DNA from 4 places in the Mesorhizobium sp. M1066 genome. Region 2 is predicted to be linked to each of the others. Evidence: predicted binding sites of a transcription regulator. Region 2 holds the regulator's gene; each other region holds the start of a gene.
The links. Region 2 encodes LexA, which represses DNA repair genes until DNA is damaged. Its sites were predicted from a motif close to TGTTCNNNNTGTGTTCNG; they were not measured.
Positions count from the first base shown of each region.

Region 1 (7,666 bases), on a different contig from region 2:
GCGGGTCAGCACGAAGCCACCGGGATGCTGCGACAGATGCCGCGGCGCGCCGATCAATTGCCTGGCGAGATCCAGCGCCAGGCGCAGGCGGCGATCGCCGAGATTGAGATTCAGCTCCTCGGCATGCTTGGGTTGAACGCCTTCATCCGACCAGCCCCACACCTGCGACGACAGCATCTTGATCAGGTCTTCAGGCAGCCCCAGAGCCTTGCCGACGTCCCGCAAGGCGCCTTTCGACCGATAACGGATGACGGTCGAGCACAGTGCTGCATGCTCACGGCCATAGGTGTCGAACACCCATTGCATGACGATTTCACGCCGCTCATGTTCGAAATCGACATCGATGTCGGGCGGCTCGCGACGCTCTTCCGAGACAAAGCGTTCGAACAGGAGATCGTTGCGGTCGGGATCAATCGAGGTGATGCCAAGGACATAGCAGACGGCGCTGTTGGCTGCTGATCCCCTGCCCTGGCAGAGAATGTCCTGGCTGCGGGCAAAGCGAACGATCGCATTGACCGTCAGAAAATACGGCGCGTATTGCAGCTTCTCGATGAGCTGCAATTCATGCTTGAGCGTGCCAACAACCTTGTCCGGCACGCCTTCGGGAAAACGCTCCGTCGCGCCTTCCCACGTAAGTTTCTCCAAGGCCTGCTGCGGTGTCAGACCCGGCAGCATCCGCTCCTCGGGATATTGATAGGCAAGTTCGTCGAGCGAGAACCGGCAGCGCTCGGCTATTTCAACGGTTCGAGCCATCGCTTCGCGATAGCGGCCGAACAAGCGTGCCATCTCGTCAGGCGGCTTCAGGTAGCGGTCGGCATGCCGCTCGCGCCGAAACCCGGCACCATCGATCGTGACATTGTGGCGGATGCAGGTGACGACGTCCTGCAAGATGCGCCGTGACGGTTCATGGAAGAGCACATCGTTGGTAACAACCGTCGGCACGCCGGCCTCTCCGGCAAGGTTGGACAGTTCGTGCAGCCGCAGCGCGTCATTTGGACGGCGAAACAAGGTCAGCGCCATATAGGCTCGATTGCCAAATGCCTGGTGTAGCCGCCGCAGCCAGAGCGAGCATGTGTCATCAGCCTGATCCGGAATGAACAAGGCAACAAGGCCTTCGCCATAGGCGACAAGGTCTGCCCAATGCAGGAGGCATTTCGCCTTGCCGCCACGCTTCTTGCCCAGCGACAGCAAGCGGCAAAGCCGCGAATAGGCCGCGCGATCGGTTGGATAGACCAGGATGGAGATCTTTTCCGCCAGATCAAGCCGGCAGCCGACGATCAGCCTGACGCCGGTTGCCTTTGCAGCCTCGTGAGCCCGCACAACGCCAGCCAGGCTGTTGCGATCACAGATGGCAAGCGCCGGCAGGGCCATGATTGCGGCCTGCGCAAACAATTCCTCGCAGGAGCTGGCGCCGCGCAGGAAGGAAAAATGCGAGGTGCACTGGAGTTCAATATACGACGCAGTCATCCGAAGATGCCATGCAGGAACCAGCGATGCGAACCGGTCGCGGCATCCTCGCCGTCGCCGGCGCGATAGATCCAGAACCGCTCGCCGGCTTCGTCCTCGACCTGAAAATAGTCGCGCACGGCGGCAAGCTCGGCATCACGCTTCCACCATTCGCCAAAGACCCGCTCGGGGCCATCGGCGCGCTTGACCCGTCGGCGGATGCCTCTCCAGGTGAAGCTCGCCGGCGGATGATCCGGCAGCAACGCTATCGCCTCGATGGGCTCCGGCACGGCAAACAGACGAGCCGGCCGCGGCCAATGATCTGGCCATGCCTGGCCGGTTTCGGCCGAGGCCGGCGCCACGCGCCGGAACGATCGCTCGGGCACGTCGCTTGCCACCGGGGTAAACCGATACAGCTTCTCCAAGCCCACACGATTGCCGAGGATGTCGATCAGGTCTGAGATGTCAGCGTCCGGTTGCTCGATAAGTGAGGAGATGGTCTGCTTGGGCGTCAACGGCTCGGCCAAGGGTGCGGACAAGCGCATCAACTCGATGCCGAAACCCGGATCGATCTTCTCGATTTTGTCGCATAGCAAACGCGTCAGCCGCTTCACGTCGCGGACCGGCATGGCAGTGCCGACGCGAATGGCTTGGATGCTGTTGTCGACCCGGTAGAACAGCAGGTCGAGCCGCTAGGCGCCAAGGCCCTTGGTCTCCAGCTCGACACATAGCGCTTGAACAAGCTTGCCGATGTAGCGGGCGATCGTCTCGGCCGCGCCGATGGGTTCGCCGAAGGCTCGTCTTACCTCGACCACATCGGCTGGCCGCACGGGCTCTATCGGTTCGGCAAGGCGTCCAGAAGCCTGGTCAAGGCGACGACCCAGTTCCGGTCCGAAGCGCAGGGTCAGTGGCGCGCGTGGTTGCTTCAGAAGCTCGCCAACCCTGTCGAAGCCCAAAATTCGCAGACCGCTGACGATCGCATCGGGCAACCGCAGTGCCGCGATGGGCAGAGGAAGGATCGCATCACAGGTTGCATTGACAGCGACCACGCTGACGGTCTGCTTGACGTACCGCGCCACCGCATGAGCAGCACCCCAGCTATCGGCAATCGCTGACCGCGCCGAGAAGCCGACGTGGCTGAGACGCTCGACCATATCGGACAGCATCAACTGTTCGCCGCCATGAAGGTGATCGGCGCCAGTGGTCTCCATGACCAATCCGTCCGGAGTATCCACAGCGGCGATCGGCGCATAGCGTCTCAACGCCCATAGCGCCAGCCGCTCCAATGCCTCCGCGTCAGCATCGGGCTCCGCGTCCATAACCGCCAGGCCCTGCACGAGGGCCTGTGCCTTCGTCGCGAGCATTCCGACGCGCAAGCCTGCTTCTATTGCCGCGCGATCCACCGCAGTCACCAGGCGACGACTACCATGCCGCCCGACCAGCACCAAAGGCTTATCCGGTGGCGGCGAGACGTCGCCCAATTTCCTTCTGAGCCGGTCGGTCGACCAGTTTGGAAGGAAGAGCGAGACGACCCTTGGCATCACAAGCCTCCACTTCGATATCGAGTGTTTCCCCTCCACGAGATCTGATCAGTTCAAGTTGCCATCGCGCCCGGCCAACGCCGGGCACAGGCAGCGGTCGCGACGGCAGCACGGAAACCCGCCAGCGGGTGACAGACGCCGTCGGCTGCCCGAAGTCGGCGGCTTCGGTCTGGCGGCGCCAGCGGCGGATGGCGATACCCATTGCGCCGGAGCCTTCCGATGCCAGTTGCAACCGGCGCGAGGCAGTCATGGACAGGCGCGCCACTTCCGCGACCACAGCCCCAAGCCCGACATGCCGTAGACCTTCCTCGAAGCAGGCGAGCAAAGATTTGTCGTCACCGGCTTCAACATAGATCACCCGGTCGGGATGCAGTCCGACCTGGGCGATTGCCGGCGCAAACAGATCCTGGCGCGTCACGCACCACAGCACCTTGCCTTGCGTCCTGGCTGCAATCCCGGCCGCAAAAAGCGACGCTGCGGCGCCATCGATCGCTCCATTGCCGCCGCCGGCAACTTCATGAAGTGCGCCAAGCGCCACACCCCCGCCTGGCAGATGATTGTCGATAGAGGAGATGCCGAATGGGAGCACCGCCCTTTTGCGCGCATTACCGCCTTCGAGACGCGAAATGCGATCTCGCAGATCGGAAATAGCAGCGTTTGGCCTCGATGCACTCATCTGTCCCCTGAACGCGATATGCTGGCGGAATGTTCCTCATTTGTTCCCTTCCTAATAAAGAGTCAATGGCATGGCGAGGTGGCGCTGCGGAAGAAATGTTTGTCGCGACCGCCCCGTGGCACCGGAAGAACGGTTTGCCAACAGGACGAGGCGTCGAAGGCCACCTGTCCTGTTGGATGTTCGCGCCGGCTGGCGGCGCCCAAGGAAAAACGACGTATAAACCGCAGTCCTGCGCGCGTCCGCAATTGCGGACATTGTCGCGCGCGGGACGGAGGAAATTCGCCGCCGCCGCGGGCGGTTAACAGGACAGCCATAGGAGCCTCAACATAGCGCCGGCCGCAGGACAGGACGCGGGACCGACTGTCCCTCGTCCGCTGTGGTCCGCGTGTAGCAGCGGCCATGAATGCAGTTGCGTTGGGATTGAGCACGAAGCCTCAACCGATTGCCCAATGTGACCTACCCCATTGAAAAAAAGAACTATTTCCCGACCATCAGGAGTCTCTTGACACCTTTGTTCTTATTTTGTTCACTGCAGGGAGGATTGATACAGGAGGCGAACCATGGAACTTCGCTTGAACATTGAAGGGGCAACGCCCGAGGAACTGGCACGCGGGGTCGGGGCAGCCGAAGCAGTTTTCGCGCGCGCCGGCATTACGGCTTTGCAAGGCACGGAAGGTTTGTTCGCGTTGGAAAGGTGGGATATCAAAGGCTTTCCGGAAGACGACCAGCCAACCGAGAACGAGGACCAGGCTGCTTCGGTCTGGATGGAGGCCGACGAGGCTGCGAGGACTGCATGTTGTGCGGGCTGGCCGGAGGACAAGGTTCCGCGCCATCAGATCATGGAACTGATCGATGTGCCCCGAACGAGACTGCAGGCCAAGGCACTTGCGAACACGTGGCCGGCGCGCAAGCAGCTCTATCCTGACGTCGTCAAACGGCTGGAGGGTACAACTGGCCCGGACCGCCAGATCGATTTCGATATTGCCTTCGTTCTTGGTTGGGTGCCCGAGCGGCCGACGCTGGATCGGGTCGAGCCGCTTTCGGAAGATGGCGACCGCATCCCCTTCTTCACCAGTGACCTCGCCCAGGTGGAAGAAATGGCTCGCAAGGCGCTCAAGGACTGGACGATCGAGATTGACAGGGATCCCTATGATGCCCACGTTTTCGACCCTGCAGCCAGCGAAGACGGTGAAGAATTGCGCATGGCGGCATGGCGCGATTTCGACGGCTCCCTGCTTATGGAGAAGCCACCTGCAAATCCTGCAATTGCACTGACCCTGGCGATGATGCGCGGCCAGTCGATGCATTTCGAATAGACGGGTTACACGGCCATCGTCCATCGATCGTGCTTGGCCACTCCAGGTCGGACGCTGGATGGCCAAAAGCCCGACAAGCCCACACCGCATCTGAGGAGAGAACCATGTCAGAAAAACCACCCTATATGCCGACCGGCATTGGAATAGGCATGATGAGCGACGACCTCGCCAAGGTCGGCGTTCTGATATTCGAAACGGCGCAAGGGAACTTCGACTTCGCGGTCAATCTGCAGGCAGTCGATGTCCTCACCAAGGCAATCAATAAGATCGAGATGCATCTCCGCTCCGGCCGGACGCACTGAGTGTACGATGTGCCAGATCAGAAGAAGCCGAAGCCAGGACCTTCGGTAGATCACGCAGGGACGAGGCGTATCGTGGCGGGAGTCGCAAATCCGTTGTCAGTCGCCGAATGGCTCGGCTGGAGGAAACGCTCGGAAGCCAGTGCTCTCGCGCACAACTCGCGGCGCCGGGTTGACGGACTGCCGCTGCGATCGATCACGACTTGCTCACGCTTTATGCCGGCGGCAGTAAAAGACGCGCCCAATGGGGGGCCCGGGGATGTAGCGCTCTCCCGCTAACATCGTTCCCGGATTTGGGAGGGCCGGCTAAGTCTTGGTCGACCAATTTCGACAGGACAGCCGTCAATCTGGATTGCCAGTTTGCCGTCCAACGCGACCGAAGTTCTTCGCCCGCTGGTTCGCACCGGATCATCCCTCCGTTTTCTTCTGCGATGATCGCGACGCGTGGCGTGCGTCACCGCTCTTGCCCTCGACCCTGCCGTTATCCTGGCCAGCGAGCCCACACCTAGCTGCCGCCGCCTAGCGATCGCTCAAACCAAGTTGTCGTGTTGCCGTCGGGGTGCGTTACCCTGATCCATTCGCCAATGTCAGGCTCTTCGGCGTACGGGATGGTTACCGGTCCCCACATCTTCGCGGCTTCCACAACATTTTCGGCCTGAATCTCGGCACGTTCCACGGCTCTGCCGTCGCGTATCAGCTCGACGGTGAAACTCTGCATAGGTCGCCTCCTGCCGCCACGACGATACCCCTATCGCTATCCGAAAGGAAAAAATCATGGCTGTTTCCCGCCAGAAGGAATCGCTTGCCAAGGTGCTGGTGCAGGAAGGCGCAATGTGAAGAATAGAGGCGCTTCGGCATTTTAAGGTTGGCCAGCCACCGACAGATAAAGAGGGAGACGCTTAGCGAGCAATCTCAGCGGCCGCGATGCCGACACGATTTCAGATGATGTTGACGGGAATCCACGGCTTCTGAGCCTGCCCGTTGCTCAATGACGAGGACGATGCTCCGGCCAGTGGCGTGGAGGGGAAACAAAGAGCAAGAGGTCGAACGAGATCGGGCGCGGTTTGCAACCAAATGCCGCCGCTCATTGACCTATGCTGGTTGAGCCAGCTACTCAGACCTAGCCTGTCGAAAGCTGGCGGCCTTTTTAGCATCAGCTTGACGAGTTAATTGCCCAAACCAGTTTCGGTGTGTGAAAAAGCGAGGAGCAGCTATGAAAAAAGCCTATGAAAAGCCGGTCCTGACGAAGCGGGGAATACTTTCCTCAATCACGGCGCAAGTCATCGAGTCCGGTCTTTCTGCGACGTGAGCAGGTCTTTTGACCCTGGAATCCCGCTGGCACCGGCTGGCGGGCTTTTTCATCTTTCAGGGCGTGGATTAGGTACTAACCGACAAAAGGTGCTACATGGGCAATGAAAAATGCCCGCCCAGCGTACGTTGTCTACGCACCACCGCTGATCGGCCTTCCGTTCCTGGCTGTGATACTGGCTCCGGATGGGACGACCGTCGCAACGCCCTTTGACACCGCACATGAAGCGGCCGCCCACAACAAGGTGATGGCGGTTACAGGCCAATCCGGTGCGATACGGCACTAAACGGACATGATAAACCAGGACAAATAGGAGAACCCGTCCATGAAACTGCTACGCACCGCACCGATTGTCATTCTTGCCTGTGCTTTGGCCCTTACGGCTTGCGCCAACACCGTCCGCGGCGTCGGCAGGGACGTCAAATCGACGGCCAACGCAGTCGACGACACGGTTAACAAACCCTGATGCAGAGGACCGTCACGGTGATCGAGAAGACGACAGGCCGCGTGATCGGAGCACTGCCGATCGATATTGCACAGCAGGATCACGAAGCCTCCGATGATCAGTATTTCACCAAGGCCTTCGAAACCGCTATGGACAGCGGCCTTATTAGTGATGCCGACAAGCATGCGGTTGAATTCCGGCTTGAATAACGACGACGTTGCGACGGCTTTCTGTCGCGCATCGGGGCATTGTGGTTGCATCGTTTTGCACCTCACCCATCCAGCAGGGGTGTACCCACCGTTTCGTCCAACTATCCCTAGGCACGGCCCGCCGCTGCTAGCCGTTGCTCTCGTCGGTCACCTCAAGAAAGTCGTTTTCGGATCGGTGGAGCGTCACGCGCCTTTTCGTTGCCTGTTCGGCTGCACAATAGGACGTCGGAGCCTCTGCACGATATTCCCGCTATCACCTGGCCCGCAGGGATATTCTCGGATTTGATACGACACGGTCAGCCCCAGGGTCCGAATCATGCATTAGCGATATCTAAGGTTTCCCTTTTGGCGAGGCGGCGTGTACTTTAGTACCGCTGGGTGATCCTAGCGACCTACACTGCCCGCTGCCGAGAGGTGGCGGGCCT
Region 1 is NZ_JAMYMR010000026.1:50,425-58,090, reverse strand. It holds gene NKH52_RS25460 (error-prone DNA polymerase) at 1-1,467, opposite strand, end outside; partial or broken gene NKH52_RS25455 (DUF6504 family protein) at 1,464-2,987, opposite strand; gene NKH52_RS25450 (ImuA family protein) at 2,899-3,663, opposite strand; gene NKH52_RS25445 (hypothetical protein) at 4,224-4,979, shown strand; gene NKH52_RS25440 (hypothetical protein) at 5,084-5,281, shown strand; gene NKH52_RS25435 (hypothetical protein) at 5,784-5,996, opposite strand; gene NKH52_RS25425 (entericidin A/B family lipoprotein) at 6,913-7,053, shown strand; gene NKH52_RS25420 (hypothetical protein) at 7,071-7,241, shown strand.
Region 1: the regulator LexA is predicted to act here: its motif matches at 3,694-3,711, upstream of NKH52_RS25450 (ImuA family protein).

Region 2 (7,666 bases):
ACCTGCTGATCATCGCCGACGCCTACGCCCGCGAAATCCTGGAGGTGACGCCGGACGACATCTTCGTCGGCTCGCCGCCGCTGGCCTTCACCTTCGGCCTTGGCGGGCTCGCCATCTTCCCGCTGCGCTTCGGCGCTGCCGCGACGCTGCTCGAACAGGCGACGCCGCCCAACATGATCCACATCATCGAAACCTACAAAGCGACGATCTCCTTCACCGCGCCGACTGCCTACCGCGCCATGCTGAAGGCCATGGATGAAGGTGCCGATTTGTCATCGCTGCGCGTTGCAGTTTCGGCCGGTGAGACCTTGCCCGCTCCGGTTTTCGAAGAGTGGACGCAAAAGACCGGCAAGCCGATCCTCGACGGCATCGGCGCCACCGAAATGCTGCACATCTTCATCTCCAACCGCTTCGATGACATGAGGCCTGCGTCGACCGGCAAGCCGGTGGGCGGCTATGAGGCGCGCATCGTCGATGACGAGATGCGCGAGGTGCCGCGCGGCACGACCGGCAGGCTGGCGGTGCGCGGCCCGACCGGCTGCCGCTACATGGCCGATGACAGGCAGAAGGAATATGTGCGCGACGGCTGGAACCTCACCGGCGACACCTTCACGCAGGACGAGGACGGCTTCTTCCATTTCGCCGCACGCTCCGACGACATGATCGTCAGCGCCGGCTACAACATCGCCGGTCCCGAGGTCGAGGCGGCGCTGCTGGCGCATCCGGACGTCGCCGAATGCGCGGTGATCGGTGCAGAGGACGCCGAACGCGGCCAGATCGTCGAGGCGCATGTCGTGCTGGTGCAGGGCGTCGCGCCCGACGCCCTCACCACCAAGCGCCTGCAGGACCATGTCAAGGCAACGATCGCGCCCTATAAATATCCGCGATCGGTAAAATTCATCGCCGCTCTGCCCAAGACCCAGACCGGAAAGATCCAGCGCTTCCGGCTGCGCACGGAGAAAATCAATTGAGCCAACCGTACGATCCGGCGTCCGAAGGCGCCCAGATGTCGTTCAAGGAGCGCATGTCCTACAGCGACTACCTGCACCTGGAGAAAGTGCTGGAGGCCCAGACGCCGCTGTCATCGGCGCATGACGAGATGCTGTTCATCATCCAGCATCAGACCTCCGAGCTCTGGATGAAGCTTGCTCTGCACGAGATTGGCGCCGCGATCCGTTCCATCCGCGCAGACCGGCTCGAGCCGAGCTTCAAGATGCTGTCGCGCGTTGCGCGCATCTTCGAGCAGCTGAACAATGCCTGGGACGTGCTGCGGACGATGACGCCCAGCGAATACACCGAGTTCCGCGACGCGCTCGGCCAGTCCTCGGGTTTCCAGTCCTGGCAGTATCGCGCCATCGAGTTCATGGCCGGCAACCGAAACCTGGCAATGCTCGGGCCGCACAAGCATCGGCCCGACCTGAGCGGGAAGCTGGAAGCGATCCTGGCCGAGCCGTCGCTCTATGACGAGGCACTGCTGCTTTTGGCGCGCAACGGATTCGACATCGGTGCCGATGCCAGGCGCACGGACTGGCGTGAGACGCGAACCGAGAATGAAGAGGTGCTGGTCGCCTGGCAGACCATCTACCGCGATCCGCAGCGCTACTGGATGTTCTACGAACTGGCCGAGAAGCTGGTCGACTTCGAGGACTATTTCCGGCGCTGGCGCTTCAATCACGTCACCACGGTGGAGCGCATCATCGGCCTGAAACGCGGCACCGGCGGCACGTCGGGTGCTTCGTATCTGAAGAAAATGCTCGAGGTCGTGCTGTTCCCGGAGCTGTGGACGGTCCGCACCCGGCTCTGACGTCGAAATGAAAACAGGCACACCGAGGGGACGCGCTGTGGCGGAAAACCCTTCGCGAACAACCGGGGACTGACCGACCATGAGTGGAATTCCTGATCTCGCCGCAGTCGAAGCGATGGATGCCACGGATCCGCTGCGGGCCATGCGCGACCGTTTCATTCTGCCGGAGGGGATGATCTATCTCGACGGCAATTCACTGGGGGCAGCGTCTCATGCCGTTTTCAGCGAGCTGCAGCAGGCGGCGACCCAAGAATGGGCCCAGGATCTCATCCGAGCTTGGAACACGGCCGGATGGTTCGAGATGCCAATCGAACTCGGCGACCAGCTCGGACGCCTGATAGGAGCCGCGGCCGGCCAGACCGTTGTCTGCGACACGACATCGACCAACATCTACAAGGTGCTGCACGCGGCGCTGGAGATGCGGCCCGGCCGGTCGGCCATCGTCGCCGAAGGTGACAGTTTTCCCACCGACCTGTACATCGCCGAAGGCGTGGCCTCGACCCGGGATGGCGTCCTGCTGCGCCTCGCGGGTGTCGACGCGCCGACCATCGAAGAGCTGATCGACGAAAACGTCGCGGTGGTGCTGGTCAATCACGTCAATTACAAATCGGGTGAACTGCGCGACATGGCGGCGCTGACGCGCAAAGCTCATGCGGCCGGAGCGCTGATCGTCTGGGATCTTTGCCACACCGCCGGCGCCCTGCCCGTCGAGCTCGATCACGCAAATGCCGATTTCGCCATCGGCTGCACCTACAAGTACCTCAACGGCGGTCCGGGCGCACCGGCCTTCATCTATGCCGCGCAGCGCCACCACGGCGATATCAGCCAGCCGCTCAGCGGCTGGTGGGGCCATGCGCGGCCCTTTGCCTTCGAACGGGGTTATGTTGCCGGCACCGGCATCCGCCGCTTTCTGTGCGGCACCCAGCCTGTCCTGTCGATGCGGGCGCTCAAAGGCGCGCTTGCCATCTGGAGCGACGTCGACATGGCGGCATTGCGGAAGAAGAGCGTCGCACTGACAGAACTGTTCATCCAGCTCGTCGAAGCCAAGTGCGGCGCCTACGGTCTCACGCTGGAGACCACCCGCGACGCGACCAGGCGTGGCAGCCAGGTGTCGTTCCTTCACGACCATGGCTATCAAATCATGCGGGCGCTGATCGAGCGCGGGGTGATCGGTGACTTCCGTGCGCCATCGACCATCCGTTTCGGCTTCACGCCGCTGTATGTCGGCTACAAGGATGTGTGGCTGGCGGTTGAGGTGCTGGAGGATATTCTGCGCACGGGCGCATGGAAGGACCAGCGTTTCGCGGTCAAAGAAGCCGTTACCTGACGCAACGATCCCCGCGATCCGCCGCCGCCGCCCTCACTGCCTGGCAGATGACGGAGGGCTGAATTTCCAGCCACAAATGCCAACAGACGTTGGCGTTTTGGCTCCGTTTCGTTCACGGCAAACGAACGTCCCGAAGATTTATATCGTCCTTTGTGGAGGTCGATAGATTGATAATGCCAATCCTTGGGTCGAGGATGAGCCACAGGTCATTAACCATAATAATTTCAATGTGAGCAGGCGCATCGCCGTGCCTGGCGCTTGTTGATCGCGACCCGCTGGCAAGCGCCAAATAATTTCAGCAGCCTTAACAAATTCATTAAACTTTAAACGGTTGCAGAACACAACTGGAACAGATAGGGTTTGTTCTGGGTTTGTTTTTCGATTCTGGTTTCAGGTAACCTGGGGGCCGCCATGCTGACGCGCAAGCAACATGAACTGCTGATGTTCATCCATGAACGCCTGAAGGAGAGCGGCATTCCGCCATCCTTCGACGAGATGAAGGAGGCGCTTGACCTTGCCTCCAAATCCGGGATTCATCGGCTGATCACCGCACTTGAGGAGCGCGGCTTTATTCGCCGGTTGCCCAACCGGGCACGCGCGCTGGAAGTGCTGCGATTGCCGGACTCGATCGCGCCCGGCCTCAACGCGGCAAAGAAGTTTTCGCCAAGCGTCATCCAGGGCAGTCTCGGTCAGGGTGGTGCCCTTGGCCGGCAGATCAAGCCGGCGCCTTCGCGGATGCCCTCGCCCGGCAATGATGACGATGCGGTCTCCGCCGTGTCGATCCCGGTCATGGGCCGTATCGCCGCCGGTGTGCCGATCGATGCCATCCAGCATCAGACGCATTCGATCTCGGTGCCGCCGGACATGATCATGGGCGGCGCCCACTATGCGCTGGAGGTCAAGGGCGACTCGATGATCGAGGCCGGTATCTTCGACGGCGACACCGTCATCATCCGCAATGCCGACACGGCGAGCCCCGGCGAGATCATCGTGGCGCTGGTCGATGAAGAGGAAGCGACGCTGAAGCGGTTCCGCCGCAAGGGCGCTTCGATTGCTCTCGAAGCCGCCAATCCGGCCTATGAAACCCGTATTTTCGGCCCGGACAGGGTCAAGGTGCAAGGCAAGCTCGTCGGCCTGATCCGCCGCTACTGAGCCGGCTGCGGGTTGGCCGCTGGCTTCTCCGGTTTCTTGAAGGGTGCCAGCCCCCTCGCCTCACGAGAGTATTTGCGTTGCGTGTGCCAGGGCCGATATGGGCTGTCCACCGCGAAGCTGATCGTCGCTGGCGTGGTCGCCGATTGGCGATCGAAGAAGACCGCGGCACTGCCTTTGCGAGCCAGTTGCCGCTTGGTGATGACGAGAACCAGCGGATTGTGACAGGCGTCATACGCGGTGGCGTCATTGATGACGATCAACTCGGCGAAGCCGCAGGCTTTCCAGGCGTCCTTGCGGTCCTCGACATAGGCAATGATCGCACCGGACATGTGCCTGGCCACGCAAACGCCTGAGGAGCAATAGAACGGCGATCCCAGCGGCAGATCAACGGCATCCGCGACATCGAATTGCCCATCGCTGTTGTCGAACACCTCTGGCACGACGATGGTTTCTGATGTCAGGGCGCGTTTCCAGTTATCGACGGTGAATTCGTTCGGCCGTTCCCGGCTGACGGCAAGCTCGCCGCCACCGATCGGCAACGCCACCAGCCGGGCGTCTTCCGAGATCAGCACATCCGGCGTGCGCGTATCCGAGACCGTCAGCAGGCCGGCAAGCGCGAAGGGCAGAGCAGCGAGCCGCAGCCAAGTTGTCGCCATCGTCGCGATGACCAAAGCAATCGCCACCAGCAGGACCGACTGTTGCGAAATCAGCCCGACCCCATCGACAGGCGAACGCTCGGAGATCCAGCCGGATATGGCGATCATCATCGTCAGGCCCTTACCCATCAGGTAGAGAGCCGGCCAATCCAATCCGAAAGGCATCAGCAGCGCGCTGGCGACGGCCAGGAACATGACGACGGTGACGATCGGCATAACCGCGAGATTGGCAAACAGGCTAAGCGGCGAGACACGCTGAAAATGCCAGATGGCAAACAGCGTCGTCGCGCTTCCGGCGATGATCGAGGTCATGGCAAGGCCGGTTGCCGCCAGCAGGAATTTTCGCGTCAGGAAACCTGGCATGGATCGCTTTGGCGGCGGCGGTCTTGCTTTTCCCGCGCGGTGATCGGCCCAGCCGGCATAGGCGCCGACCAGAGCCGCGGTCGCGGCGAACGACATCTGAAAACTCGGGCCGACCACCTCATGCGGCGACACCACGATGACGGCGATCGCCGAGATCGCCAGATTGCGCATGGTGAGTGCTGCTCGATCGAACAGCACGGCAATCAGCATCACCGCCAGCATGATGAAGCTGCGCTCGGCGGCAACGACGACTCCCGAGATGATGAGATAGGCCGCGATCGAGAACAGTGCGGCGGCGGCGGCATACTTCTTGACCGGGCGACGCGCGGAAAAGTCGGGAAACAAGGCGAAGGCGCCGCGCAGCAAACCCATGATGGTGCCGGCGACCAGAGCCATGTGCAGTCCCGAAATGGAGATGATGTGATAGATGCCGGTACGTCGCATCGCCTCATTGATGTCATCGGGAATGCCGGCGCGCACGCCGACGATCAGCGCCGCGGCGATCTCGCCTTCGGCGCCGCCGACGCTCGCCCTGATATGGTCGGCGATGCCTTCACGGGCATTTTCCACGCTAGAGGAAATTCGGGCCGGCAGCGGCATGTCGCCGTCATCGTTGACGACAAGCTTTGGATTGCCGAGAAAGAACCCGCTGCCACCGATGCCGGCAAAATAGCTGTCGAAGGAGAAGTCATAGCTGTCCGGCCGCACCGGTCCGGTCGGCGGCAAGAGCTTGGCATATCCGGTGATGAGGGAGCCGGCGGTCACGTCAGCCGGGATCTTGCGTGCCGAAAGCCGCACCCGTTCCGGCGCATAGCGCAGTTTCGGTCTTGCGGTCGATGTCACGTCGATGGTCAGCCGGATGCGGCCGGTTTCCATCCGGTCGAGCGAGACGACGCGGCCGGTCACCTGCGTCGAGATTTCCGAGCCCAACATTTGTGTGCCCGCACGCCACGTCTCGACCTTGGCAGCAAGCAGTCCTAGGGCGCACAAAAGTGCCGCCATGAAACACAGATGGGTCTTTGGCCATGAGCGCGAGACCAGCGCACAGACCCCCGTCAGAATGACAACCGCGACAGGTCTCGCAAAGTCGGGCTCGGCCGTCAGCGAAAAATAGCCGATCGCTCCGATCGCCAGACAGACCGGCACCAGCAGGAAGGCTACGCCCCGATCGAGTTCCAGGCTCGCCGCCATGTTCACGCTGTGGCGCAGGCGAGGCAGTGATGTCAGGCCGATCTGCCGGCGCACGCGCACGATCCTGCCGGTTTCGGCAACAGGAACAGAGGCGGCGACATCCGCTTGCAAGGGCGCCTTGCCGGGATCCGGCACGAGGGGTGACGGCGGCGGCAACGAGGCTGGCAGAGGCGCAAACAGGGACCGTTCGCTGACGCCAATGGCAGCGTCCTCGCCCTGATCCGAGCCCCAGCCTCGTCCAGCCATCAGGTCTGCCCCTTGCGCCCTCGACACCCTATGCTACATGAACGCCGGGCGCGCGAAAGTCCGCGCAACCGCACCCCGCTTCAGATGGTTTCCGAGAGTTCCATGTCCGACAAGGTCGTCACCCGTTTTGCCCCCTCGCCCACCGGCTATCTGCACATAGGCGGCGCGCGCACGGCGCTGTTCAACTGGCTGTATGCAAAGCACACTGGCGGCACGATGCTGCTGCGCATCGAAGACACCGACCGTGAACGCTCCAATGAAGCCGCGACGGCTGCCATCCTCGACGGGCTTTCCTGGCTTGGCCTGAGCTGGGACGGCGAGCCGGTGTCACAGTTCGAGCGTGCGCCGCGCCACCGCGAGGTGGCCGAGGAACTCGTACGCATGGGCAAGGCCTATTATTGCTACGCCACGCCAGCCGAATTGGAGGCAATGCGCGAGGCCGCCAGAGCCAAGGGGCTGCCACCCCGCTATGACGGCCGCTGGCGCGACCGCGACCCCTCAGAGGCGCCCGCAGGCGCCAAGGGCGCCATCCGCATCAAGGCGCCGACCGAAGGCGAGACCATCGTCCATGACCGTGTCCAGGGCGACGTGCGCTTTCCCAACAAGGATCTCGACGACTTCATCATCCTGCGTTCGGACGGCAATCCCACTTACATGCATGCCGTCGTCGTCGACGATCATGACATGGCCGTCACCCACATCATTCGTGGCGATGATCATCTGACCAATGCCGCCCGCCAGACCGTCATCTACAACGCCATGGGCTGGGACGTGCCGTCCATGTCGCATATCCCGCTGATCCACGGCGCCGATGGCGCCAAGCTGTCGAAGCGGCATGGCGCGCTTGGCGTCGAGGCCTATCGCGCCATGGGCTACCTGCCGGAGGCGCTGCTCAACTACCTGGCGCGCCTCGGCTGGAGCCATGGC
Region 2 is NZ_JAMYMR010000003.1:306,282-313,947, forward strand. It holds gene NKH52_RS07240 (AMP-binding protein) at 1-971, shown strand, start outside; gene kynA (tryptophan 2,3-dioxygenase) at 968-1,804, shown strand; gene kynU (kynureninase) at 1,884-3,131, shown strand; gene lexA (transcriptional repressor LexA) at 3,543-4,283, shown strand; gene NKH52_RS07260 (ComEC/Rec2 family competence protein) at 4,277-6,739, opposite strand; gene gltX (glutamate--tRNA ligase) at 6,842-7,666, shown strand, end outside.

Region 3 (7,666 bases), on a different contig from region 2:
ATCGGGGGCGTTGATGGCCAGCATGTTGACCGTGCCGCCACCCCAGCAGAAGCCGATGGCGCCGACCTTGCCGTTGCCGTCCTTGTCGCTCTTGAGGAAAGCGACGGTCGCAACACCGTCGGCGATGGTCTGCGCCGGATCGAGCTTGGCGAACATGTCGCGCGCCTTGTCTTCATCGGTTGGCGTTCCGCCGAGCGGCGACAGAAAATCCGGCGCCAGCGCCACGAACCCCTCCAGCGCCACGCGTCGCGTCACATCGCGGATATGCGGGTTGAGCCCCCTGTTCTCATGCACGACGATCACCGTGCCGAGCTTGCCCGCCTTGTCCACCGGCTTGACCAGATAGCCCTTCATTTCGCCGCTGCCGCCGGGATAGCTGATGTCCTCGCCCTTCACCCGCGGATCGTTGTCGGCGACAACAGCCGCTTGCGCCGAATTTGCCGCCAGAAGCGGGGCGATCGCGGCGGCCGCCGCACCCGATCCGGCAAGCCGGGTCAACTGCTCCATGAACCGGCGGCGATCGAGCGTCAGATGCGTATATTCGTCATAGGCGTCGATCATCGCCTGGGTGATGGCGGGCTTGGCGTCGGGTTTCGTCATGGATCGGGTCCTCTGCTTCGGGCTTTAATTGCCAGCTACATAGGGACCAAGCCGGCATGGTCCAGTCGAGCACTCATCGCGGCCGCCGATTGCCTCAGGGCGTAGGCCGCTGGCCGCGTCCCGGCAGTAAAGCCGGTGCCATGCACGGCCGTGTCATCACTTTTTGGTCATTGGCGATAAATCCTGCTGGCGCTGCCACAATCGTGAGGGAAGGTGGCTATCGACGGTATCTTGACCGCGTGCCTACACGTCAAACCCAGAAGGAAGCGATGACCATGACCATGCCTTCCCCGATCCTCGCCAGCGCGCTCGTCCTTGCGGCGGCCGTCGCTTTGGCCCTGTGCTCGATGGTTCTGAACGCAGGCAGACGATCGTTGATCAGGGTCCGCGCTGAGCGGAACCGCAACACGAAAAACCAGGGTTGAGGTGACGCCATGAACGTCCAGGACATCGTCAACACCGTTTCGCAGAAGGCCGGCCTCGACCAGGCGACGACGGAGAAAGTCGTCGGCACCATTTTCTCGGTGCTCGAACACGAGGCGGAAGGCACAAGCGCCTCGGCGTTCTTCGCCAAGATCCCCGGCGCCGACGACCTCGCCCATCAATATGACGTCATGGCCGCCGCTCCGGCCGGCGGTGGCGGTTTTCTGTCGTCGTTGCAGGGCGCGCTTGGCGGCGTTCTCGGCGAGAAGGCCGGCGCGCTGATCAACGGCATCGCCGCGCTCAAAGCATCCGGGCTCGATATGGCGCAAATCCAGAAGGCCGGTGCAACGCTGATCCAGCAGGCCGAAGCCGCCGCCGGCCCCGACCTGACCAACAAGGTGCTCGGCTCGGTGCCCAGCCTGAAGGGTCATCTGGGGATTGGCTGATCGACAACGGGTCGATCGGAAGATTTGCCGCCCCTCATCGCCCAGTCGGGCACTTCTCCCCGTCACTATACGGGGAAAGACACCGGCACAGATGAGGGGCGGCGCGACCTCTGAAAGATCGCGTTACCCTGTCGCCTACTTCGGCAGCGCGTAGGCCATAACATAATCCCCGGGCTTGGTGCCGACCGAACCGTGGCCGCCGGCGACAATGACCACGAACTGGCGGCCGTCGGCGACCGTATAGGTCATCGGCGTCGATTGCCCGCCGGCCGGCAGCCGCGCCTGCCACAGCTGCTTGCCCGATGTCAGGTCGTAGGCGCGCAGATAGTCGTCGACCGCGGCCCCCAGGAAGGCGACGCCGCCAGCCGTGATCATCGGCCCGCCGATGCCCGGCACCCCGACTTTCAGGGGCAGCGGCAGCGGCGTCATGTCGTAGACGGTGCCGTTGCGGTGCTTGTAGGCGATCTTGCCGGTCCTGAGATCGGCGCCGGCGACATAGCCCCAGGGCGGCGCCTGGCAAGGAATGCCGAGCGGCGACAGGAACGGCCCCATCACCACCGCATAGGGCGCGCCCTCGTTGCGGTTCAGCCCCTGCTCGCTGCCGCGCCCCTCGTCCGGCGGCGGCACCTGATCGCGCGGGATCAACTGCGATTTGAACGCCAGGTAGGTCGGCATGCCGAACAGCACCTGCCGGACCGGATCGACGGCGACGCCGCCCCAGTTGAAGGTGCCGAAATTGCCGGGATAGATCAGCGAGCCCTGGACGGAAGGCGGCGTATAGCGTCCCTCATAGCGCAGGCCCTGGAATTCGATCCGGCAGGCCAACTGGTCGAACATGGTTAGGCCCCACATGTCGGCGCCGGTGAGCGGCTTCGGCATGAAGGTGAGATCGGAGACCGGCTGCGTCGGCGATGTGTGGTCGCCTTCGATCGCGCCGCCCGGCGCCGGCACTTCGTTGACCGCAATGACCGGCTCGCCGGTGCGGCGGTCGAGCACATAGAGGTCGCCCTGCTTGGTCGGTCCGACCAGCGCCGGCACCACCGTGCCGTCGGGTTTGGTGATGTCGATCAGGCTCGGCTGTGCCGGTACGTCCATGTCCCAGAGATCGTGGTGCACGGTCTGCCGCACCCATCGCACCTGACCGGTGTTGAGGTCGAGCGCGGTGATCGACGACGAGAACTTCTCGACATTGGCACTGCGCCCGGCGCCGAGCTGGTCCGGCGTCTGGTTGCCGAGCGGCACGTAGAGCAGGCCGAGCTTCTCGTCGGCGCTCGGCGTCGACCACATGTTGGGCGAGTTGGCGGTATAGGTCTGGCCGGCCGGCAGCGGCGTCGTCTGGTCCGGATTGCCGGAATCCCAGTTCCACACCAGCGCGCCGGTGGCAGCGTCGTAGGCGCGGATGACACCGGACGGCTCCTGCGTCGAATAATTGTCGTTGACCGCGCCGCCGACAATGATCTTGCCGCCTGATATCAGCGGGGCCGAGGTCGAGTAGTAATAGCCCGACTTCGGATAGGGCATGTTGGTCAGAAGGTTCAGCGTGCCGCCCTCGGCGAAAGCCGGGCAGACCTGCCCGTTGGCGGCGTCGAGCGCGATCAGCCGCGCGTCCGAGGTCGGCAGGTAGACGCGGGTCGCACAGGGCTGCCCGGCGGCGCCGGCGGCATCGGCATAATAGGCCACGCCGCGGCAGGTCTGGTGCTGGCGGTCCTTGTCGAGCTTGACCTTGGGATCGAAGCGCCATTTCTCCTTGCCGCTCGCGGCATCGATGGCGATGGCGAAATTGTGCGGCGTGCAGATGTAGAGCGTGTCGCCGATCTTCAGCGGCGTCACCTGATAGGTGGTCTCGCCGACATCGTCCGGTCCCTTCACGTCGCCGGTCTGGTAGGTCCAGGCAGGCTGCAGCTTGGCGACATTGTCAGGCGTGATCTGGTCGAGCGGCGAATAGCGCTGGCCGAACTGCGTACGTCCGTAATAGTGCCACTCGCCGGCCGGCACATCATTGCCGAGATTGGCGTTGGCGACCACCTTGTCGGTGCCGAGTTCGCCGGCAATGTCCTTCGGATCTGAAGTCATCGAATAACCGGCGACGGCCAGCGAGGCCAGCACGGCCAGGATCAGCGGCGCGCGTGCGTCAGGGCCGACAAGACCCCGCCTCGCCCACGGCGTCAGCAGCCACAAAGCGAGAAGCACGATGATGCCGCCGCGCGGTCCAAGTTCCCACCAGTCGAAGCCGGTTTCCCAGACCGCCCAGGCCAACGTGCCGAGCACGATTACCGCGTAGAGCCACAGTGCGGTGGACCGGCGCCGGTAGAGCAGCCAGGCGGCGATCAGGAAGGCAAGGCCGGCAACGACATAGTACCAGCTGCCGCCCAGCATCGCCAGGCGGATGCCGCCGCCGCCGAGTGCCAGGCCGATGAGGAAAAGAATGAGGGAGGTGATGGTGACAGCCAAGATGATACTCCTTCGACTGTTGCGCTTCGCGGCGCGGCCATGGCAACCCGGCATTGCGTCGCTGCCCGAAGCACAACTTTCTCCTGACGGTCCCGCCTGTCAAGCACGGGCCTCAAGCGCAGGCGGTAATGGTCCATCGCAATTGGAATAACATCGACCGCGGTGGGAGCGCGGGGCAGCAATCGGGCACTTTAGCGGAACAAAACGTAGACAGTTCTGGTCTTTCCCCACCGAATCACTACATTCGGGGCGATGTCCGGCTTTTCCGAAGACATGCCCTTTTTCGACGAACCCAATGCGCGGCCCACGGCCCCGTCGGGCATCGCCGCGCGCGCCATGGCTGCCCGCAGCGGACACAACAACGCGCCCGACTATCTGAAGGGCCTCAACCCGGAGCAGCGGCTAGCGGTTGAAACAACGGAAGGCCCGGTTCTGGTGCTGGCTGGAGCCGGCACCGGCAAGACCCGCGTGCTGACCACGCGCATCGCCCACATCCTCGCCACCGGCAAGGCGTTCCCGTCGCAGATCCTCGCGGTGACCTTCACCAACAAAGCCGCGCGCGAGATGAAGATCCGCATCGGCGTCCTGATCGGCGAAGGCAATGTCGAGGGCATGCCCTGGCTCGGCACCTTCCACTCGATCGGGGTCAAGCTGCTGCGCCGCCATGCCGAACTTGCCGGCTTGAGATCCGACTTCACCATCCTCGACACCGACGACGTCGTGCGGCTGATCAAGCAGCTGATCCAGGCCGAAGGGCTCGACGACAAGCGCTGGCCGGCCAAGCAGTTCGCCCAGATGATCGACGGCTGGAAGAACAAGGGCCAAGGCCCGGCCGACATCGCCGAGGGTGACGCGCGCGCCTTCGCCAACGGCAAGGGCCGCGAACTCTACAAGGCCTATCAGGAGCGGCTGAAGACGCTGAACGCCTGCGACTTCGGCGACCTTCTATGCCACCCGATCCGCATCTTCCGCGCCAATCCGGATGTGCTGAAGGAATACCACAAGCGCTTCAAATACATCCTCGTCGACGAATATCAGGACACCAACACCGCCCAGTACATGTGGCTACGGCTGCTGGCGCAGCGGCCGCAATCCTCCCCCCTTGAGGGGGAGGTGCCCGCAAAGCGGGCGGAGGGGGTTGCCTCAGAAGGCACCTCCAAAACGTCGAGCACTGCCGCGCGGACCCCACCCGACCGGGCTTCGCCCGGCCACCCTCCCCTCAAGGGGGAGGGATATCAGCGCACCGCCACCGTCAACATCTGCTGCGTCGGCGACGACGACCAATCCATCTATGGCTGGCGCGGCGCCGAGATCGACAACATCCTGCGTTTCGACAAGGATTTTCCCGGCGCCACCATCATAAGGCTGGAGCGCAACTACCGCTCGACCGCGCATATCCTTGGCGCGGCCTCCCACCTCATCGCCCACAATGAGGGCCGCTTCGGCAAGACGCTGTTCACCGACCGCAACGAGCCGGAGGACGGCAAGGTGCATGTCCATGCCGCCTGGGATTCCGAGGAGGAAGCCCGCGCCGTCGGCGAAACCATCGAGACCTACCAGCGGCAAAAGCACAATCTCAACGACATGGCGATCCTTGTCCGCGCCTCCTTCCAGATGCGCGAGTTCGAGGACCGCTTCGTCACGCTCGGCCTCAACTACCGTGTCATCGGCGGCCCGCGCTTCTACGAGCGCATGGAGATACGCGATGCGCTGGCCTTCTTCCGCGTCGTCGCGCAAGGTGCCGACGACCTCGCTTTTGAGCGCATCGTCAATGTGCCCAAGCGCGGCCTGGGCGAAGCCACCATCCGCCAGATCCACGACACGGCCCGCGCGCTGCGCATCCCGATGCTGGAGGCCGCCGCCAAGCTGGCCGAAAGCGACGAGCTGAAGCCGAAGCCGCGCGCCGCACTGCGCGAGGTCGCGGCCAATTTCGAGCGCTGGCAAAAGGCCCTGGAAACCACGCCGCACACCGAACTCGCCGAGACCATTCTCGAAGAGAGCGGCTACACCGACATGTGGAAGAATGACCGCTCGGTCGAAGCGCCCGGCCGGCTGGAGAACCTGAAAGAACTGATCCGCTCGATGGAGGAGTATGAGTCGCTGCGCTCCTTCCTCGAACATGTCGCACTGGTCATGGATGCCGAGCAGAATGCCGGGCTCGACGCCGTCTCGATCATGACGCTGCATTCGGCCAAGGGCCTCGAATTCGAGACCGTCTTCCTGCCCGGCTGGGAGGAAGGCCTGTTCCCGCATCAGCGCGCGCTCGATGAAGGCGGCCGCTCCGGGCTGGAGGAAGAGCGCCGCCTTGCCTATGTCGGCCTGACCCGCGCCAAGAAGAACCTGCATCTTTGGTTCGTCTCCAACCGCCGCATCCACGGCCTGTGGCAGTCGACCATTCCGTCGCGCTTCCTCGACGAACTGCCGGAAGCCCATGTCGAGGTCGCCGAAAGCGGCAACTCCTACGGCGGCTACGGCAATTCCTATGGCGGCGGTTCTTTTGCCTCCGGCCGCGGCGGCCAGGGCGCGGGACGGCAAAACCCCTATGGCGCCTCGCGCTTCGACAATGTCGGCGCCGACAGCGAAAAATCCGGCGCCTTCTCCAACACCTATGCAACGCCGGGCTGGCAGCGCGCGCAGGCCAACCGCACCGAGGCGACCGACCGCAACTGGGGCTCGCGCTCCGGCCACCAGGTCGAGCGCATCGGCTATGGCGAGACGGACAGCGGCTACGGCGCCGGCCGCACCTCGGTCAAAGGCCGCACCATCGACGGCGAACTGGTCGCCAAATCCGTCTCCGACACGCCATCCGCCTTCAACGTCGGCGACCGCGTCTTCCACCAGAAATTCGGCAACGGCAACATTTCCGCGATCGAAGGCAACAAGCTGACCATCGACTTCGACAAGGCCGGCCAGAAGCGCGTGCTGGACGGGTTCGTCGCGGCGGTGTGAGCGCCCGCTTGCCCTACAAGCGACCATTCTCTGGCGGAAGCCCCACCTTCGTCATCCACGGGCGGAGCAGGAGCGAAGCGACGTCGCGGAGACCCGAGGATCCATGCCGCGACCTTCGCCCAGAAATGCAGCGGAGCAGAATTCCACAACCGCAGCGGTACTTTTAAGTCGCGGCATGGATCCTCGGGTCTGCGCCGCGTCGCTACGCTCCTTGCTTCGCCCGTGGATGACGAAATGATGGGCGTCCGCGCAAGGCATGCGGTTCGCCAACGAAACAGCCCCTCACCGATACCGTGCCTGGTTCCACTTATGCCCGAGCAGCGACAGGATGATGATCAGGCCGTTGAAGAACTGGACGTAGAAACCGCTCAACCCCGCCGCCACGACGCCGGTCTGGATGAAGGACACGGTGACCGCGCCGATAGCGCCGCCGACCACGGTGCCGATGCCGCCCCAGGTCGGCGTGCCGCCGACGAACACCGAGGCCAGCACCGGCAGCAGATAGCCGTCGCCGGCGGTCGGCCACCAGGTGAAGTTGATCATCACCGAGAATGTGCCGGCGAGCGCCGCACCGATGCCGACGAAGACGAACACTTTCACCCGCACGCGCTTGACGTCGATGCCCATCTGCTGGGCGCTGTCGGGGTTGTCGCCCACCACCCTCACCTGCGCACCGAAGCGGTGGCGGTTGTAGAGCATCGCCGACAGCACGACGAAGCCGATGGCCCAGAAGATCTGCACCGGAATGCCGAGGAGCTGGCTTGAGAAGATCGTGTAGGCCCAGCTGTCGCTGAGGC
Region 3 is NZ_JAMYMR010000018.1:1,495-9,160, reverse strand. It holds gene NKH52_RS21145 (dienelactone hydrolase family protein) at 1-600, opposite strand, end outside; gene NKH52_RS21140 (hypothetical protein) at 870-1,025, shown strand; gene NKH52_RS21135 (hypothetical protein) at 1,035-1,469, shown strand; gene NKH52_RS21130 (glucose/quinate/shikimate family membrane-bound PQQ-dependent dehydrogenase) at 1,605-3,920, opposite strand; gene NKH52_RS21125 (ATP-dependent helicase) at 4,173-6,869, shown strand; gene NKH52_RS21120 (ABC transporter permease) at 7,152-7,666, opposite strand, start outside.
Region 3: the regulator LexA is predicted to act here: its motif matches at 4,116-4,133, upstream of NKH52_RS21125 (ATP-dependent helicase).

Region 4 (7,666 bases), on a different contig from region 2:
CTCGACGACCATGCTGTCGCGAAATGTGTTCGGCGCCGGCCTGGCACCGTCCTCGCCCATCCGGTTCCAGCCCAGGAACATGGCAAGGCCCAACGAAATTGCGCGAAACCATTGCTGCGGTCTGCTTTGCTGGCAAGGCGACAAGTGGGGACAAACGTTAACCGAAAATGCGCGCTGGACGGCCCGGAGCGCGCCAGCAAGCCGCGATGCAGCACGCCGGTGCGCAGTACATCATCAACATCGAAGCCGCCGCCCGAAAGCAAAAGAGGCCCCGGTCAAACCGGAGCCTCCAATCGTTTCAGGCAGGATCTCTCGAATCAAAGGCGAGAAGGATCAGGCAGCTTCTTCCTGCTCGGCCTCTTCATTGTCGGCCTTGGCGCCACGCTTAGGGCCCTTGTTGAGGTTGACCTCGATCAAGCGCACGGCTTCGGTTTCCGACATGCGGTTGACGGCCGCGATCTCGCGGGCCATGCGGTCGAGCGCCGCCTCATAGAGCTGGCGCTCGGAATAGGACTGCTCCGGTTGGTTGTCGGCGCGGTAGAGGTCGCGCACGACTTCCGAGATCGAGATCAGGTCGCCCGAATTGATCTTCGCATCATATTCCTGGGCACGGCGCGACCACATGGTGCGCTTGACGCGGGCGCGGCCCTGCACGACCTTCAGCGCGCGCTCGACATAATCCTCTTCCGACAGCTTGCGCATGCCGATGGAGGTCGCCTTGGCGACCGGCACCTTCAGGCGCATCTTGTCCTTCGAAAAGTCGATGACGAACAGTTCCAGCTTGTGTCCAGCAACTTCCTGCTCGTCGATCGAGACGATCTGGCCGACGCCGTGCGCCGGGTAGACGATGTATTCGCCGGTCTTGAAACCGTGACGCGCAGCGGTGGACTTCTTCTGCGGGGTGATCGTTGCCATTACGCCCTGAACTCCTTGTTGTGGCACCGGCGTCCTGCCGGTCCGAACTCGCGCGATCGGGGAAGCCGATCGTTAGCCGCACAACAGATGAACCCATCGGAAAAGCCGGACCGGCAAACGCGACATTGCGACCGCCTGGCCCAGATCGCTCTGGTCCGAATGGGATTTTCACCTTTCAGTGATTTGGGGCGTCTGCGCCATAAATCGACGTTGTGTCACCGGCATGTTTCGCTGATGTAACACAAAAAGTCGGAAGAATCAAGGTTTTGCTGCACAAGCGAAGGCCACAGGCCAGCGCCGCCTGTCAAGCCGGTTAATGCGACGTGCCTCTTACCCAGCGTAATACCGGCCTTTGCGGCCGTGTTGTCAATCGCCTTCGCCGGGCTCTGGCGAGAAGTATTTCTCGAACTTGCCGGCCTCGCCGTCGAAGGATTTGGCGTCGGCCGGCGGTTCCTTCTTGGCGGTGATGTTGGGCCATTTGTCGGCGTATTCGGTGTTGACCTGCAGCCATTTGTCGAGGCCGGGTTCGGTGTCAGGCTTGATCGCGTCGGCCGGGCATTCCGGCTCGCAAACACCGCAGTCGATGCACTCGTCGGGATGGATGACGAGCATGTTCTCGCCTTCGTAGAAACAGTCGACCGGACAGACTTCGATGCAGTCCATGTATTTGCATTTGATGCAATTGTCGGTCACGACATAGGTCATCGGTCGGCTCCGGGACGTCCCATTTTGTTGGGCTTTTTCCGTCAGGTAACGCCTTTGTCGACCGCTTGCAAGGGTAGCCATTGCGGACGGTGCCGGTGTTTCCGGAATGGAATTCCAGACTGCAGGCCCGGCGGAAGTCAGCCATGTCCCGCAGAGCGTCTGTTTGCCGGGCTCAGTTCTCGCCTCAGGCGTGCCGTTGTCCCAGAACCACTGCGTGTTTTTGGACGCCAGGCCATCAGTCTTCGCCGAGCAATCGGTCGGTCTGGCGACGTTCCTTCTTGGTCGGGCGGCCGCTGCCGGCCTCGCGCAGCCCCGGAATCGCATCGGGAGGGGCTTCGCCCTTCGGTGCGGGCGGTGGCGACATGTCCTCGTAAAGCGTACGGGCCTCCTCGGCCGGGCCGCGCCGCGTACCGGCGCCGAGCACCTTCCAGATGAAGATGCGGCGCTCGAGCGTGATGGTCAGGACGTCGCCTGGCTTGACCTGATCGGAGGCCTGCGCTGCTTTGTCGCGATTGATGCGAACGCGGCCGGCGACGACCAGTTTTGCCGCCAGCGAGCGCGATTTCACGGCGCGTGAGAAGAACAGCCATTTGTCGATGCGCTGGCGGCCTTCGGCAACCATCGAAGCGAGCCGGGTTCTATTTCTTCAACTGGTCGCGCAATGCGGCGAGCTTGGCGAAGGGCGAATCCGGATCGAAACGCACCGGGCGTTCCTCGCGCGGCTTCGGCTGAAAGGCCGGCTTGCCGCCTTGCGGACCACCTTTGGCATCCGGCCTGCCACCCTTCCAGTCGGGACGGCCCTCACGGCGGTCGGGACGCTCGCCTTGCGGCCTGCCGTCACGCCGCTGTTCGCCTTCGGCCTGCGGCTTGGGTTTGAATTTCGAGCGGTCGAAGCGCGGCTTGCCGGCTCCATCGCGCCGGCCTTCATGGGCAGGCCGTTCACTTGGCGTAGCTGCGGCCGGTGCGCCGGCGGCATCCGCAGGCGCATCGCTTCGACCGCGCGCTTGTCCGTTGCGTGGGCGATTGTTCCTTCGGTTGTCGTCGCGGTTGCGCGGACGCTGTTCGAACCGGCCCTGACGCCACAACAGGATGGGTTTTGGCGCTTCGGCTTCCGGAGCGGGTTCGCCGGCGGCTGCTTCAGTCACCGCCACAGGTTCGTCCGGCGCGGCGTCCGTTGCCGGCGCGGCATTTGACACCAACTCGGCCGTTGCGGCTTCTTCTGCCGCTGCAACTTCGATCTCGGCAGTCTCAGTCTCTGCCTGCGGTTCAACCGGCGCCGGTTCGGCGACGTCGGGCGCAGCCTTGGCTACAGGCGCTTCGTCTTGCACGGTTTCGACCGGAGCGTCCGCCTGTTCTTCCACGGCAGGCGCAGCAGGTTCAGCCGCGGCGTCGGAGGTGATTTCGGCGGGAATTTCGGCCGCGGTTTCCGAAACGGCCACTGCGTCCGATGCCGGCTCCGACCCTTCGACGGCTGCCTCTGCTGCGGCATCCGTTGCCGCGGCTTCCGCCGCTTCGGCCTGCTCGACTCGTGCAGCTTCTTCCGTCGCAAGCTTCGCCACCGCCGCTTCGCGCGCGGCATTGTCCTGTGCTTCGAGCCGCGCCTTGACCTCGACGGCCGGCTTCGGCTCGGCACGATAGCCGAGACCCTTGAGGATTTCTTCCATGTCGTCGGCGGTGGCGCCGAGGATCGACATCATCGGCGGCGTCACCATGAAGGACTGGCCGTCATAGGCGCCGTCCGGGCGCTGACCGAGGCCGGGCTTCCAGTTGGTCGCCGGACGGATCAGATCCGCCAGCCGTTCCAGTATGTCGATGCGCACGGCGCGACGGCCGAGATTGCGGTAGCCGGCAAGCTTGTAGAACGTCTTGTCGAAAGCAGGGTCGATCACCACCGAGGTGCGACCCGAGGCGAGCGCATGGACCACGTCGCCAAAGCCCGGCTTGTCCTTGCCGTCGTTCTTCAGCGCCCACAGCAATGTCACCAGCCCGGCAGGCGCCGGCTTGATCAGCGCCGGCACGAAGACATGGTAGGCGCCGAAGCGCACGCCAAGCCGGCGAAGGGCGGCGCGGCCTTCCTGGTCGAGCGACTTCATCTCCTCGGCGATGTCGCGGCGGTTGATGAGGCCGAAATTCTCGACCAGCTGGAAGGCGATGCCGCGGCCGATGCCAGAAATCTGGTCGGCGTTCCTGAGATCGACCAGCGGCTTCAGCAGCGACTCGATCTGGAAATTGACGAATCGCTCTGCACGCGCGGCGACCTTGTCGCGCGCCGGGCCGGTCAGCTGTTCGTCGGCCAGCAGCACCAGCCGCGGCTTCAGCGCGTCTTCGCCTGATACCAGCGTGCCGATCGGCGCGCCGATCCAGCGCAGCGTGCCGTCCGAGCCAAGCGCAATGTCGCCATTGGCCGAGGCGCCAAAGCGTTCGGCGCGAGCCTCGAACTCGGCGGCCAGCGCCTTCTGGGCGGCGGTGCGCACCGCCTTGGCGTCTTCACCGCCGGCGGTCTGGTCCGCGGTAAAGCGGAACCCTTGCAGCTCGCCGACATGATGGCCTTCGACAAGGACGGTTCCGGTAGGACTAATTTCGGCTTCAGGCATGGTATTTTCTCTAAGGCGCCGCATGAGGACGGAAGTCCTGCGGTCTACGAAGCGTTTCGTCAACCGCTCATGCAGCGCATCCGACAATCTGTCTTCGATTTCGCGCGTCTTTTCCTGCCAGTGTGCCTGATCGGCCAGCCAGCCGGGCCGGTTCGACACGAATGTCCAGGTGCGGATCTGGGCAATGCGATGCGACAGCGTGTCGATATCGCCCTCGGTGGTATCGGCGCGGCGCACCTGCTCGGCCATGTAATTCTCGTCGACATGGCCGTGGCGTGCCAGGTCCGTGTAAATGGAAGCGATGAGGTCGGCATGCTGCGCCGGCGCGATCCTGCGGTAGTCGGGCAGCGCGCAGGCTTCCCACAGCAGCGCCACGCGCTTGGCATTGGTGGTGAGTGCGCGAATGTCCTCGTCGCGCGACAGATGCTCGAGCGCCTGTGCATCGACGGCAGGCAATGCCCGCGTCAGTCCCTCGACGGGGGCGTTGGTCTCGATCGAGCGCTTCAGCGCGTCGAGGCTGGCAAAGTCGAAATGCGCGGTGCGCCACTGCAGCACCTTCACCGGATCGAAATCATGGCCTTCGATCTTCTTGATCAGCTCTTCGTCCAGCGGGTCGACCTGGCCAGTGACGCCGAAGGTGCCGTCGCGCAGATGCCGGCCGGCGCGGCCGGCGATCTGGCCGAGCTCGGCCGCGGTCAGGTTGCGATACTGGAAGCCGTCGAACTTGCGGTTCTGGGCGAAGGCGACGTGGTCGAGATCGAGGTTGAGACCCATGCCGATGGCATCGGTGGCGATGAGGTAGTCGACATCGCCGGACTGGAACAGCGCCACCTGGGCGTTGCGGGTGCGCGGCGAGAGCGCGCCGAGCACGACAGCGGCACCGCCCTGCTGGCGGCGGATCAGCTCGGCGATGGCGTAGACCTCGTCGGCCGAGAAGGCGACGATCGCCGTGCGCCGCGGCAGGCGGGTCAGCTTCTTGGAGCCGGCATAGGCAAGATGCGACAGCCTCGGCCGCGTCACCACCGAGACACCCCTCAGCAGGCGCTGCAGAATGCCATGCATGGTGGCTGCACCGAGCAGCAGCGTTTCCTGGCGGCCGCGCAGATGCAGGATGCGGTCGGTGAAGATGTGGCCACGCTCGAGGTCGCCGGCGAGCTGCACTTCGTCGATGGCGACGAAGGCGGCGTCGGTCTCGCGCGGCATGGCCTCGACAGTGCAGACCGAATATCTGGCGCCCGGCGGCTGGATCTTTTCCTCGCCGGTGATCAGCGCCACTTTGTGGGCGCCGACCTTTTCGCAGACACGGGCGTAGACCTCGCGCGCCAGCAGCCTGAGCGGCAGGCCGATGATACCACTCTCATGCGCCACCATGCGCTCGATTGCGAGATGGGTCTTGCCGGTGTTGGTCGGCCCGAGCACGGCGGTCACGTCGCGGCCCGACAGGATCAGCGGCTCGGTGTGTTTGGGCTGGATGTTCATCAACCTAGAATAAGGCTTCTGGGACCTGGAAATAAGGCTTCTTGGCCTCTGGTTGTCGGGAGCGTGCCTCAAATGGCGCGTATGACAGGCGACACATAGGGATTTCGGGCGCGAAGCGAAAGCGGAATGTTCCGCCGGCGGCGAGAAGGGTGGTTTTGTCAAGCTTTCAACCGGCTGCGGATTAACGGATAGAACGAGTCTGGAACGAATCGGCGACGAATCAGTGACTCCTGCGGGTTCAGCTTTTGTTCACGGCTACATGTGGATTTCGCGACCGCGAGTCGCACCACATGCTGAATCGCTGAACTGGCCCGTTTCATGCTAAGAGGGCGTTGCCGTTAACCTTTGCCTGGAAACAATCACGGTGGCTTGGCGCGCCTCGACCAACATTATGAAATTGTTGATCTTTCTTAACCTGCGTTAAGCAGTTGGGCAGGCGATTCCGGCTGTCGTCGTTAACGCTCAGCTCATAACCGGAACGAATCGGCGACGAATCAGCGATGGCGTAATTTTCCCGATTTGTTCACCCCAATATCTTGTGTTGTGAACAGTTTATCCACCGAGAATCCACAGGTTGCCAGGGAGCTTTTGCACAGGGCGGCTGCCGGCTGTTAACCTTCGCGTGCCGAATTGGGTCAGCTACGGTCGCGAGCACGTCAAAGGGACCGTGCCGGAAACGGGCCGGTGTGCCGGCCCGTCGATCTCCTACATCGCCACGTCGTCAGGCGAAGTATTGGCCACCGTTGGCTGTGATGGTCGAGCCGGTGATGAAGCCGGCATCTTCGGATGCGAGGAAGACGACGCAGCGCGCGATCTCTTCCGGTTCGCCGAGGCGGCCGACGGGGATTTGCGGGATGATGCGGTCGTTGAGCACCCTCTCGTCGATCGCCTTGACCATCTCGGTGGCGATGTAGCCAGGGCAGATGACGTTGACGGTGATCCCTGCGCGGGCTCCCTCTTGAGCGAGGGCTTTGCTGAAACCGATGTCGCCAGCCTTCGCGGCGGAATAGTTGACCTGGCCGGCCTGGCCTTTCTGGCCGTTGATCGACGAGATGGTGATGACGCGGCCGAACTTGCGGTCGCGCATGCCGCTCCACAGCGGATGCGTCATGTTGAAGACGCCGGACAGGTTGGTGTCGATGACCTCTTTCCACTGCTCGCGCGTGATCTTGTGGAACATGGCGTCGCGGGTGATGCCGGCATTGTTGACCAGCACCGAGACCGGGCCGAGATCGGCCTCGACTTGGCGGATGCCGGCGGCGCAGGAATCATAGTCGGCGACCGACCATTTGTAGACCGGAATGCCGGTCTCGGCCTTGAATTTCGCCGCTGCGGCGTCATTGCCGGCGTAGTTCGCGGCAACCGAATAGCCGACGGTCTTCAATGCGATCGAGATCGCCGCGCCGATGCCGCGCGATCCGCCTGTGACGATTGCTACCTTGGTCATGCATTTCCCCTTTTTTTGATACCGCCCTGTTGTCGGGCTTGGCAGGCACTGGATACAGAACGGGCGGCTCGCGCCGCCCGGTTGGTGAGTTCTTCAGAGTGCTTCGACACACATGGCGACGCCCATGCCACCGCCGATGCACAGGGTAGCGAGACCCTTCTTGGCGCCGCGCCGGCGCATCTCGAAGACCAGCGTGTTGAAGACACGGGCGCCGGAAGCACCGATCGGGTGGCCGATGGCGATGGCGCCGCCATTGACGTTGACGATCGAGCGGTCCCAGCCCATGTCCTTATTGACGGCGCAGGCCTGCGCGGCAAAGGCCTCGTTGGCCTCGACCAGGTCGAGATCGCCGACCGACCAGCCGGCCTTTTCCAAGGCCTTGCGCGATGCTGGGATCGGGCCGGTGCCCATGATCTGCGGATCGACGCCGGCGGTTGCCCAGGACACGATGCGTGCCAGCGGGGTGATGCCGCGCCTCACCGCTTCCGCCTCGCTCATCAGCAGCGCGCCGGCGGCGCCGTCATTG
Region 4 is NZ_JAMYMR010000009.1:23,167-30,832, reverse strand. It holds gene NKH52_RS14815 (hypothetical protein) at 1-81, opposite strand, end outside; gene NKH52_RS14810 (CarD family transcriptional regulator) at 334-915, opposite strand; gene fdxA (ferredoxin FdxA) at 1,282-1,620, opposite strand; gene NKH52_RS14800 (RNA-binding S4 domain-containing protein) at 1,856-2,242, opposite strand; gene NKH52_RS14795 (helicase-related protein) at 2,259-5,693, opposite strand; gene phbB (acetoacetyl-CoA reductase) at 6,415-7,140, opposite strand; gene NKH52_RS14785 (acetyl-CoA C-acetyltransferase) at 7,234-7,666, opposite strand, start outside.
Region 4: the regulator LexA is predicted to act here: its motif matches at 5,883-5,900, upstream of NKH52_RS14795 (helicase-related protein).